Regions from separate parts of the Planococcus beijingensis genome, predicted to be linked through region 1. Evidence: riboswitches for the same ligand, from Rfam matches in the RefSeq annotation. Region 1 holds a riboswitch; the other holds the start of a gene.
What was found. Region 1 has a riboswitch for S-adenosylmethionine ahead of metK (methionine adenosyltransferase). Riboswitches for the same ligand answer to the same signal wherever they lie in the genome.
Positions count from the first base shown of each region.

Region 1 (6,341 bases):
GAGGATAAACTGTTGTGTAGACCTGCAGCTTTTCCGGATCTCCATCCACGCTTTGTGCTTCTTCACTTGTCTTTCCGCAAGCTGCCAATAACAAAATCAAGGATACCAATAATAGAATCTTTTTCATGTTCAACCTCCAAAATGTAATGATTACGTTTTAATGACTATTTGAATATTACAGGAAGCTCTTTAAAAACACAAGAAAAACCACCAATTATTTTTTTGGTGGCCATTCTTCCGGGACAAAATCAATCCCGCCTTTATGGAAAGGGTGACAGCTCAAAATGCGTTTTGCTGCCAAATATCCGCCTTTCAATGCGCCATGCTTCTCGACCGCTTCGATGCCGTAATGGGAACAGGTCGGATAGAAACGGCAGCTTGGTGGAGACAATGGCGAGATGAACCGCTGGTAGAAGCGGAAAATCTTCAGTAAAACCGTCTTCATGATTGTTCAGCTCTTTTCGGGTAAGTTCTTCACATGTTTATTGTAGGGGCATAAGAGGTATAAATAAAGTATAAGAACTTATCAAACTAATTGGAGTGTGATTGGAAATGTCAAACGAATTAAACCACGAATTAAACGTACAGGTGGCTACATGGTCTGTAGCTTATACAAAATTACATAATTTTCATTGGTACGTTAAAGGGCCTTCGTTCTTCACTCTGCATGTAAAATTTGAAGAATTGTATAACGAAGCAACCCTTCATATGGATGAAATCGCTGAGCGCTTGTTGGCATTGGGCGGAAAACCGGTCGCTACAATGAAAGAGCAGCTTGAGCTGTCCGTTATTGAAGAAGCAAACAAAAAAGAAACAGCCGAAGAAATGGTTGATACCGTTGTCAGCGACTACGACAAAATCATGAAATCTTTGAAAAAAGGCATGGAATTGGCGGCTGAAGACGGCGATGACATGACAGAAGATATGCTGAATGCTATTCACCAGAACCTCGAAAAACATTCTTGGATGTTATCAGCATTCCTGGGTGAAAAGAAGTAAAATAGAACTATACAAGCGTACACTGAATTCTAGTGTACGCTTTTCCTATGGCATCGGGGTGAAAAAATGCAGTATACAGATTTAAACGGTTATTTATGTCAATTATCATTCAAAGAAAACAGCTTTTTAATTGAGAGCAGGCATGTGTTGGTGATCAGCCGTTACAAAGGGCAATGGCTATTGACACGGCATAATGAGCGCGGACTGGAATTTCCCGGAGGCAAAGTAGAAGCGGGTGAAAGTTTACAGGAGGCGGCGATAAGGGAAGTTTATGAAGAAACGGGCGCTCATCTGAAGGACCTAGAATGGTTTGCAGAATACGTGGTTTTTTCGGAAATTCCTTTTTGCAAAACTGTCTTTACAGCGAGGATCGAAAAAGTCGATCCGATTCCGCTCCTTGAAACGCAAGGAATCGTTTTGACGAAAGAGTTGGAGTTGGACGGTACTTACAGTTTTTTGATGAAAGATGAAGGAATGAAGACATTAACAGAGAAGGTGAAGCAGCTTGGAAAATGGAATGATTGATAAAAAGAAACCTTATCCATCACCGAACCCTCATGTCCGTTTGACGGAAATTGTTTATTGGTCGGAAGGATTAAGGGTAAAAGGCATGCTGGCAGAGCCTAAGGAGCCCGGAAACTATAGCGGCATTTTGTATTTAAGAGGTGGCATCCAGTCGATCGGAATGGTGCGCCCTGCTCGCATCGCCCAATTTGCGGCACAGGGCTTTGTCGTTTTTGCGCCTTATTACAGAGGCAACCGGGGTGGTCAAGGCCGTGATGAATTTGCGGGAGCAGACCGGTGGGATGCGGTCCATGCAGTCGATGTCCTGAAGCACTACAGCAACGAAAACGTGCATCTGCTGGCGTTTTCAAGAGGCGGCATCATGGCTTTATGGACGGCAATTCTTCGCCAGGATATTGCATCTGTCGTTACGTGGGCGGGTGTAACAGATACAGTACTGACATATAAAGAACGGCCGGACATGCGGCGCATGATGAAACGGCTCTATGGCGGGACGCCCAACACTGCATTGGCTGAATACGAAGAACGCAATCCATTGTTGCGGATCGAGGAAAGTGCAGCCCCTTTTCTGATCATTCATGGCTTGAAGGATGAAAACGTCTATCCGGCTCAAGCTTTTCTGTTGGAAGAAGCATTAAAGCTGAATGGGCAGACGCACGAAACCTGGTATTTTCCGGATTACACACATTTTTTTCCGCCGGCAGCAAATCGCCAAACAGTACAAGCAGTCTGCAAGTGGATGGGTGAACAAGAAAAAAAATGATTTAACTGAATCCAAACAAAAAAACCGTTCGGATTTCTCCGAACGGTTTTTTAACATATGCTTATTTTTGAAGTGGTCCGCCGAGTGTAGTAATTTCCGGTGCGACAGTACCGAACTTTTGGAAGTTCTCTTGGAATTTCTGTGCCAATTCCGTTGCTTTCTGGTCATAAGCTTCTTTGTCTGCCCATGCATTGCGTGGGTTCAATACTTCTGTTGGCACTCCTGGTACTTCTACAGGAATCTCGAGGCCGAAGATCGCTTCTTTTTCAGTCGGTACGTTGTTCAACTCGCCTTTGATGGCAGCGCGAACCATTGTACGCGTGTAAGAAAGCTTCATGCGGCTGCCGACTCCGTAGACGCCGCCAGTCCAACCTGTGTTGACAAGGAAGACTTGAACGCCGTGCTCATCGATTTTATTGCCGAGCATTTCTGCATAGACCGTTGCGTGCAACGGCAGGAATGGTGAACCGAAGCAAGTAGAGAATGTTGCTTCAGGAGATGTAATGCCGCGTTCTGTACCAGCCAATTTTGATGTATAGCCGCTTAGGAAATGGTACATCGCCTGTTCTTTCGTCAACTTGCTGATTGGAGGCAAGACGCCGAATGCATCTGCTGTCAAGAAGACGATCGTTTTCGGATGTCCAGCAATTGAAGGGTCTACGATATTATCGATTGCCTGCATTGGGTAAGCAGCACGTGTATTTTCAGTCAATGAACCATCGTTGTAGTCAGGGATGCGTGTATCCGGATCCACTACCACGTTTTCAAGGACAGAACCAAAACGGATTGCGTCGTAGATTTGTGGTTCGTTTTCGCGTGACAAGTTGATGGTTTTGGCATAGCAGCCGCCTTCGATATTGAAGACGCCATTATCGGACCAGCCATGCTCGTCATCACCGACCAATTTACGGTCTCCATCAGCTGACAAAGTCGTTTTGCCTGTACCGGACAAGCCGAAGAACAAAGTCACATCGCCGTCTTGGCCAACGTTCGCTGAACAGTGCATAGGAAGAATGCCTTTTTCAGGCAACAAGTAGTTCATGATTGAGAAGATGGACTTCTTCATTTCGCCGGCGTATTCAGTACCCCCGATTAAAATGATGCGTTGTTCCATCGATACGATGATGAATGTTTCAGAAGCGGTCCCATCAACTGCAGGGTCTGCCATGAATGTAGGAGCATAGACTACAGTGAATTCAGCTTCATGCGTTTTCAATTCTTCAGCCGTCGGACGGATGAACAATTGGTGGGCAAACAGATTATGCCACGCGTACTCATTGATTGTTTGGATCGGTACACGAGATTCGTGGTCAGCTCCGGCGAATCCTTTGAATACGTATAGCGCATCTTTTTCTTTTAGGTGTTTGAGCACTTTAGCGTACAGGTTTTCGAACACTTCGCTGGAAATCGGACGGTTCACATTGCCCCAGTCGACTTTGTTTTTAGAACTTTCTTCTTCGACCATGTATTTGTCTTTCGGCGAGCGGCCTGTGTATTTCCCAGTCTCCGCTTTAACAGCGCCTTCCCGTGTCAAAACCGCTTCTCCGCGGGATGTTGCTGCTTCCACTAATTGTGGCACTGATAATTGAACATGTACATTTGGGCCAGTTAAAAGATCCTTCAAATCGTTTGCAAAGTTCACTGAAGTCATATATATGTACCTTCCTTTTCTGTTATTCCCATGGCGATGGGGAGGATGTATATTCGTTCATTAGTATAACACATTAGGTTCATTAGTCTATACTAATTCGCTGCAGAATTGAAAAAATATTGAAATAAGGTTCTATATTAGGGGATTGGAAAGGATGGAGGCCGTTGCTCCTTGAAAAATTCGAAGGTCATATTGTTTTAGGGATGGCGCTAACTTCCATCATAACAGGAGCTGAATGAAATCACATAATCCCAATGAGAAATTATTGCAGACTCCTGGCCGATAGGAAAAGAACTTCACGAATGTTCACTGCATAGGATGAGAACATCCAGCAATAAAATTTGAGCATTTTATTCGCCGAAATCGTTGACATCCCCGAACTATTTCCGTATGATGAAAAATTGAACGGATACTCTTATTCCGAGCTGGTGGAGGGGACAGGCCCTATGAAACCCGGCAACCTGCTGCAGCTGCAGTGATGGTGCCAAACCTGAAACAAGGCTTACAGGCCTTGGATGATAAGAGTGAAAGGTGCTTATGATGATTCTCCTTTCCTCATGACGAATGAGTGAAGGGATTTTTTTATGGAATGCCCTTAATCCTCGTGTGAAAGGCCACAGAAGGCTTGAAGTTCAATCCGGAAATTCCGGAACGGACTTGACATGGGAAACGAGTACCGTATCAATTTCGAGAGCAATCTCGCAGGATATAAGGAGGAACATTTTTTGAAAAACCGTCGATTATTTACTTCAGAATCAGTAACAGAAGGACATCCGGATAAAATCTGTGACCAAATCTCAGATGCAATTTTGGATGCTATCTTAACCGAGGATCCAAACGCACGTGTTGCGTGTGAAACGACTGTAACGACAGGACTTGTTTTAGTAGCTGGAGAAATCACTACTTCCACTTATGTGGACATTCCAAAAGTCGTTAGACAAACGGTAAGAGAAATTGGATACACACGTGCTAAATATGGTTTCGATTCAGAAACAAGTGCAGTCCTTACAGCAATCGATGAGCAATCACCGGATATCGCTGCTGGAGTAAACGTGGCACTTGAATCACGTGAAGGCCAAATGACAGATAAAGAAATGGACGATATTGGAGCAGGCGACCAAGGGTTGATGTTCGGATATGCCAACAACGAAACTGAAGAATTAATGCCATTGCCGATTTCATTGGCACATAAATTGGCGCGCCGCTTGGCTGAAGTACGCAAGGAAGAAATTCTTCCATATTTGCGCCCGGATGGCAAAACGCAGGTGACAGTTGAATATGATGAAAACAATCAACCGCTACGCGTGGACACAATTGTTATCTCTACTCAGCACCACCCGGAAGTAACGCTTGAACAGATTCAACGCAATATTAAAGAATACGTCATCAAAGAAGTCGTTCCGGCAAAATGGATCGATGAAGACACCAAATACTTTATCAATCCAACTGGGCGTTTCGTAATTGGCGGACCTCAAGGAGATGCGGGCTTGACTGGCCGCAAAATCATCGTAGATACCTACGGTGGCTATGCTCGCCATGGCGGCGGTGCTTTCTCCGGTAAAGACGCGACAAAAGTTGACCGTTCAGCAGCTTACGCAGCCCGTTATGTAGCTAAAAACATCGTTGCTGCAGGCCTTGCAGACAAATGCGAAGTGCAGTTGGCGTATGCAATCGGAGTAGCACATCCTGTGTCTATCGCTTTCGATACATTCGGCACGGGCAAAGTAGATGAAGACAAATTGGATGATTTGGTACGTGCAAACTTTGATTTGCGTCCTGCCGGCATCATCAAAATGTTGGATCTGCGCCGCCCGATCTACAAGCAGACTGCAGCTTACGGACACTTTGGCCGTACGGATGTTGATCTTCCTTGGGAACGTACTGACAAAGCAGCAATTCTTAAAGAACAAGCTGGCGTAGAAGCTGGTATTTAATTAGCACACAACAAAAAAGAACGGCCAGACAGTGATGCCTGGCCGTTCTTTTTCTGTTTTTATGAAGTGAAGCTGGTCTGCAGTTTATCAACACGTTTGCCTATCGCTTCTATCAATTCAGCCGGAAGTGGAAAATTCATAGCCGCAGGATCTGACTGGACTGCCGCTATAGTGGTCGGCAGTGAATCATCAGGAATATTGTATTTCGAAAAATCTTTCGGCAAGCCTACTTCTTCCTGCAAATCGCGGATTTTCTGTACTACTTCCTCAAGCAAATTTTGTGGAGACTTGTCACGATTGTCCACATTTAAGGCCTGCGCCAGCTGGTCGATTTTCGGCAAATACAGGGCTGGAATCATCTCGATAACATGAGGCAGGAAAACGGCATTCGCAAGTCCGTGTGGAATGCGGTATAGAGCGCCATATGCATGAGCCAGGTTGTGGACAGGAATGGCGTTCAGCGCGAAGC
Region 1 covers NZ_JADHDZ010000008.1:93,347-99,687, reverse strand. Annotated here, with positions in the region: gene IRE19_RS16535 (metal ABC transporter solute-binding protein, Zn/Mn family) at 1-127, opposite strand, end outside; gene yidD (membrane protein insertion efficiency factor YidD) at 215-445, opposite strand; gene IRE19_RS16525 (Dps family protein) at 553-999, shown strand; gene IRE19_RS16520 (NUDIX hydrolase) at 1,150-1,524, shown strand; gene IRE19_RS16515 (alpha/beta hydrolase family protein) at 1,505-2,287, shown strand; gene pckA (phosphoenolpyruvate carboxykinase (ATP)) at 2,349-3,938, opposite strand; SAM riboswitch class I at 4,351-4,463, shown strand; gene metK (methionine adenosyltransferase) at 4,664-5,872, shown strand; gene IRE19_RS16500 (iron-containing alcohol dehydrogenase) at 5,932-6,341, opposite strand, start outside.

Region 2 (6,341 bases), on a different contig from region 1:
GTAAGAAAGCCGCTCCAGATTTTTTCGCTGGAGCGGCTTTCTGTATCGGAAATTTTATTCAGCCATCCATTCCGGCTTGCCGAATCCTTCAAATTCTTCATCAATGACTGCTTCAAATTCAGCCGATTCCACAATTTCCACTAAATCCTTTGCCAATTCGCTGTCTTCATTTTCTGCATTGACCGCCACTACATTGCGGTATTGGTCCGGCATGTTTTCAAGTGCCAATGCATCCAATAGATCCATTTCAGCAGCTATTGCAAAGTTTCCGGGTACAGCCGCCAAGTCAGAACCATCAACTGCCCGCGGCAATTGGCCTGCTTCGATCGGCTGAAATTCCAAGTTTTTCTCATTTGTAATAACATCTCTTTCGGACGCCTGCAGCACTTCAGCTTCCGGATCCAACTCGACTAAGCCTTCATCCTGCAGCATCAGCAAAGCACGTGCACCGTTGACCGGATCGTTCGGAATCGCAATGGTTGCTCCATCCTCAATTGCTTCCAAAGAATCGTATTGGTTCGAGTAGAGGCCCATAGGCGCTGTTGGCACCGTAATCAGTGCGGATAGGTCCATGCCATTCTCTTTTTCAAAGTTTTCCAGGTAAATCGTGTGCTGGAACAGGTTGGCATCAATATCGCCACCATCAAGTGCTACGTTCGGCTGAATGTAATCGCTGAACTCCACCAATTCCACTGTGTAACCCTTTTCTTCAAGTCCAGGCACAATAGCTTTGCTCAGCATGTCGCTGTATGGACCTGCAGTAGCCCCTAGTTTAATGTCCTTCGAAGCTTCTCCTCCAGTTCCTTCAGAGCCGCTTTCTTCTCCACTGCCGCATGCTGCCAAAGCCAATGCGCTTGCTGCTAAAATAAATCCTAATTTTTTCATGTCATTCTCCCCTTATCGTTTATCGATGGCTTTCGCCGTATAGTCGCCAGCTTGTTGAATCAATTGGACCAACACAATCAAAATGACAACAGTAACAATCATGATCGTATTATCGTAGCGGTAATAGCCGAAGCGGATGGCCAAATCTCCAATGCCTCCGCCGCCTACTACGCCTGCCATCGCAGAATAGGCGACCAGGCTGATGATGGTCAATGTCACCCCCTGGATAATGCTTGCTTTCGCTTCCGGCAGCAGAACGTCTTTGATGATCATCCATGGTGTGGCACCCACGGCAATCGCTGCCTCAATGACGCCTTTATCGATTTCACGCAGTGAGTTTTCCACAATACGTGCGAAAAACGGAATCGCCGCAACCGATAGGGACACACTCGCCGCAATCGGGCCAATGGTTGTTCCTGTAATAAGTTTCGTCAGCGGGATAAGTGCCACCAACAAAATGATAAACGGAATAGAACGCACAATATTGACGATAAAACCAATCACAGCATTGACCGGCCGGTTTTCAAGAAATAAGCCGCGGTCTGTAATGAACAGCAAAATTCCCAAAGGAAGGCCGACAATCAAAGCCACTGCCAAGGAAATCCCGATCATTGTCAGTGTCTGAAAAAAAGCAGTCTGTATTTCGGGCCATAATTCAATAATTCGTCCCCATTCAACGCCCATTCGGAATCACCTCCACAATTGCCGATCTGCTTTCCATATACTTCAATGCATCCATGACGTCAGAAGAAGTCCCTTTCAACTCCATGATAAAAACGCCAAGCGGCCTTTCCTGAATATACTCAATCGCTCCATGCAAAAAGTTTCCTTTGACCGGATAATTCTGCAGCATATCGGAAATTACGCCTTCTCCGGCCACTCCCCCTTTGAACAACACTTTCACTACTGTACCCGTAAATTCACTCAACAAGTGTTCCGGAACATTGAAAGAGACAACGCTGGAGATGAATTCCTTGGTCAATTCCTTTTGAGGATCTGCAAAAATGTCGTAGACCTGACCTTCTTCAATGACACGGCCACCTTGCATGACGGCCATGCGGTCACAGATTTCCTTGACGACATTCATTTCATGCGTAATCAGTACAATTGTGATGTTCAATTTAAGATTGATGTCTTTCAATAAACGCAAAATGGACAATGTGGTATTCGGATCCAGTGCCGATGTTGCTTCATCACATAACAAAACGGCCGGATTGTTGGCTAATGCCCGTGCGATGCCGACACGCTGTTTCTGTCCACCGCTCAATTGAGCTGGATAAACATCGCGTTTATCTGATAAACCGACCATTTCCAACAATTCTTCCACGCGGCCTTTCAGATTTTTAGATGGAGTGCCTGCAGCCCGAAGCGCAAAAGCGATATTTTCGTACACCGTCTTTTGGCTGATCAGGTAGAAATGCTGAAAAATCATGCCGATTTTCAAACGGGCTTTTCTCAATTTTTCACTGTTTAGTTTGGTCAAATCATTGCCATCTACTGTGACGCTGCCGGAAGTCGGCCGTTCAAGCAAGTTGATGCAACGGATCAGCGAACTTTTGCCGGCACCTGAATAGCCGACGATGCCGAAAATTTCACCTTTTCCGATTTCCAATGAAACATTATCCACTCCAGTGACGGTGCCATGCTTAGTTGTGTAAGTTTTCGTCAATTTCTCAATCTGTATCATAGCTTCCTCCCGCCAATAAAAAGATGCCTCTTTCATCAAGAAAGAAGCATCGAAAAATTTAGTTTCTCGACTTATCTTTCGGAACATTGGATTCCGTTGGATTTGGCACCTTCCCAATCGGGGGTTGCCGGACGTCACAGGGCCTGTCCCTCAGTCTCTCTTGATAAGTTTAAGTTATTTAATTGAATTTTATGTTACAGGCATCCCCAGCGAGTGTCAATCTACTTTTTGAATTTTTCGTACAATTGCTCACGGCGATCGGCGAATACCGGAATGCGCTTCCGGACTTCCTCTACTTCATCCAAATCGATTTCTGCATAACCAATGCCTTCCTCTTTCTTCATATCCAAACGAACTTCTCCCCAGGGGGCGATCACCATCGTGCTGCCGCCGAATTCATTGTTTGGATCACTGCCGATACGGTTCGAGGCGACAATAAAAATTTGGTTTTCGATGGCGCGTGCCTGCAACAAGATGCGCCAATGATCAATCCGCGCTTCGGGCCATTCCGCTGATACAAATACAAGTTTTGCACCGTTCAGCGCCTGGGCACGGATCCATTCAGGAAAACGGATATCGTAACAAATGACGCCTCCGTATGTCTGATTATCCAATTCGAATGTGCCAAGTGTATCGCCTTCTTCAAGATGGATATGTTCATCCATTAAACAAAAACGATGGGCTTTATCGTATTCCGAAACCAGCCCGCCGTCTTTGTCGACAACGTACATCGTATTATAGAATCCTCCGTTTTTTTCAGTCGAAACAGAGCCACCCACAATATTGACTTTATGCTCTTTCGCAAAACTTTTGAGCAATTCCACTGTCCGGTTTGTGCTGTCTGCCAATGTATCCAGTTCGGTCAATGCATATCCTGTATTCCACATTTCAGGCAAGACGATCGTCTCCGCTCCATTGCTGGCCGCTTCCGTTAAATAATCCAGGACCTTCCGATAATTCAATTCCGGCTGACCAAAAGCGATATCCATTTGAACGCATGCAATTTTCATTCGTTTCTCCTCCACTAGACAAGTTACCTTCAACTCTATAAGATTTGAAGTAGAAGTGCAATTATTTCGAAAATAAGGAGAATCACATGGACTTTTCAAAACGGCTCCAAAACTTACCCACGCAGTTTTTCGCTTCACTGGTGGCCAAAACAAGCAAAGCAATCGCTGAAGGACGCGATGTCATCAATCTTGGCCAAGGCAATCCCGACCAGCCGACGCCCGAACATATTATCAAAGCCCTGCAAACCGCTGCAGCCGATCCAAAAACGCATAAATATTCACCTTTTCGCGGCATAGCGGAACTGCGTCAAGCCGCTGTGAATTTTTACAAACGCGAGTATGGTGTGGATATCGATCCTGACCTCGAAGTTGCAATCTTGGCAGGAACAAAAATCGGGCTCGTTGAGCTGCCCTTGGCTTTGTTGGATCCAGATGATCTATTACTTCTGCCGAATCCCGGTTATCCGGATTACCTGTCGGGAGCCCCGCTTGCAGATATTGGGTATGAGCTGATGAGGCTGAATCCGGAAAATGGCTATTTGCCGGATTATGCCGAGTTGACTGGAAGCATCCGCTCACGCGCCAAACTGATGTATTTGAACTACCCGAACAATCCGACCGGTGCAGTAGCGACTAAAGAATTCTTTGATGAGACAGTCAAATTCGCCAAGGACAACAGCATTGCGGTTGTCCATGATTTCGCTTATGGAGCGGTCGGGTTTGACGGAAAAAAACCGGTCAGTTTCCTTCAATCCGAAGGGGCCAAAGAAGTTGGCATCGAAATGTACACTTTATCGAAGACTTACAACATGGCAGGTTGGCGCATCGGATTTGCTGTTGGCAATTCCAAAATGATTGAAGCCTTGAACTTGATCCAGGACCATTTTTTCGCCGGTTTGTTCCCTGCCGTCCAATTGGCTGCGGCAGAGGCGTTGAATGCCGACCAGCAATGCGTAGATGAATTGGTCGGCCTTTATGAAAAACGCCGCAACGTCCTGGTGGCTGAATGCGCGCGGATCGGTTGGGACATCAAAGCACCACAAGGCTCTTTCTTTGCCTGGCTGCCGGTTCCAGAAGGTTTCACCAGCGTGGAATTTGCCGACTTCCTTCTTGAGAAAGCAGATATTTCAGTTGCGGCAGGCAGTGGTTTCGGCGATGTTGGAGAAGGTTTTGTCCGTGTCGGATTACTGGTTGATGAAACCCGCATCATTGAAGCGGTCAATCGCATCGAAGCTTTGAAATTATTTTAGAGTGCATAAAGGACAGCGTCCCAATACGGGGCTGCTGTCCTTTTAAAAATTGAGAAGATTGTCCACATCTGATTCATTTCACAAAACCGATATGCTCGAAAGGCGACAACCTGATTTTCACTTCACCAAGGACTGAGTCTTTAGAAATAAAACCCAAAACCCTGGAATCCATGCTATTTAAGCGGTTATCCCCTAATACATAATAAGATTCGGCAGGTACGACAAATTCCTGGAAATCTTCAGTCAGCTGCATCAATCCTTCTTGCTCCGCCGCTTTCCGGTTCTTATCCAAATAAGGTTCCGCTTGGGGAGTGCCGTTCACATACAGCTGATCGTCTTTCATTGAAATGCGGTCTCCTGGAACACCGATTACCCGTTTGATGAAATTGACGCCATTGGGTGCTTTGAAGACGATCATGTCAAAATTTTCTATCGTATGAATCTTAAAAAGCATGACTTTGTCATTTTCTTCGAACGTGGGCATCATGGATTCTCCATGGACAGCTACCGGTTCAAACAGAAAATACCGTGATCCCAAGACGATAAGCACAGTCAAAAAGATGACCCGCATCCAGGAAATAAACTCTTTTACCGGATCTTCAAACACATCGTCCCCTCCTGCTCCTGCTTATTCTTTCTTAATTATAATACGCATGCCAATTTGTGCATACTTTCGATTCTCTAATATCTAATGAATCCCAAAAGTGTTTAAGATTTTTCCAGTCCGAATTGTCTGTTGCCCAACTCCTTATTCGGTACAGCATCAGCAGCCTTACACCCTTTTTCATACGTCCGATTCCCGTCTGAATCGTCAGACTTTTGAGCGTATCGCAATTTTATGTTACACTCAATAAAAAATGTAGGTGATTAGAATGGTAGGAAGAAATGATCCATGCCCATGTGGCAGCGGCAAAAAATACAAAAAATGTCACGGAAAACAGCAAACTGTATCCATCAATGATTTGGTGAATGATGAACTGTTCAAAGTACGCCAACAGTTCTTCTCGGAAAATCCAAACCAGGAACAACTTGCAGAATTCCGCGAACTTCAACAAGAATGGCAGCCACGCTTGATGCAATCAATGGCTGAAAACGATGCACAGGCTTTCGTAATCGAAAACTTCCTGTTCATGAAAAAACCCGAACTATGGGAAGAATTCTTAGCGAAACAAATCGAACTTGCCCAGCGTCCTTCGACCAAAGAAGTGCTGGAAGACTGGAAAGACGTGAAAGTGTTCCTTGGCCAATATGTTAAGGGAGATGTGGAAAAAGCACAGTTCACCGATGTCTTTACAGGCGAAACACTTGAAATGGCCGATCAGCCTCCAACAGATATGGAAAACGGGCAAGGCTTATTGGCCATCCTGCTTCCAGACTCTCGCGTGGGGGAAAAAGGTGTACTATTCCTCAACGGTTATTTGACGGTTGTCGGTGAATTCGCACCGTTCTTCGAGCAGTTGAAAGCTCAAATCGCTTCTGAAAATGCTTCGCAGGATGAAAGCTACCTGC
Region 2 covers NZ_JADHDZ010000003.1:60-6,400, forward strand. Annotated here, with positions in the region: gene IRE19_RS08595 (MetQ/NlpA family ABC transporter substrate-binding protein) at 55-885, opposite strand; gene IRE19_RS08600 (methionine ABC transporter permease) at 898-1,569, opposite strand; gene IRE19_RS08605 (methionine ABC transporter ATP-binding protein) at 1,559-2,572, opposite strand; SAM riboswitch class I at 2,641-2,742, opposite strand; gene IRE19_RS08610 (carbon-nitrogen family hydrolase) at 2,794-3,582, opposite strand; gene IRE19_RS08615 (pyridoxal phosphate-dependent aminotransferase) at 3,669-4,832, shown strand; gene lepB (signal peptidase I) at 4,906-5,439, opposite strand; gene IRE19_RS08625 (SEC-C metal-binding domain-containing protein) at 5,705-6,341, shown strand, end outside.
Region 2: it holds a riboswitch for S-adenosylmethionine, as region 1 does, so the genes downstream of both, IRE19_RS08605 (methionine ABC transporter ATP-binding protein) here and metK (methionine adenosyltransferase) in region 1, are expected to answer to the same signal.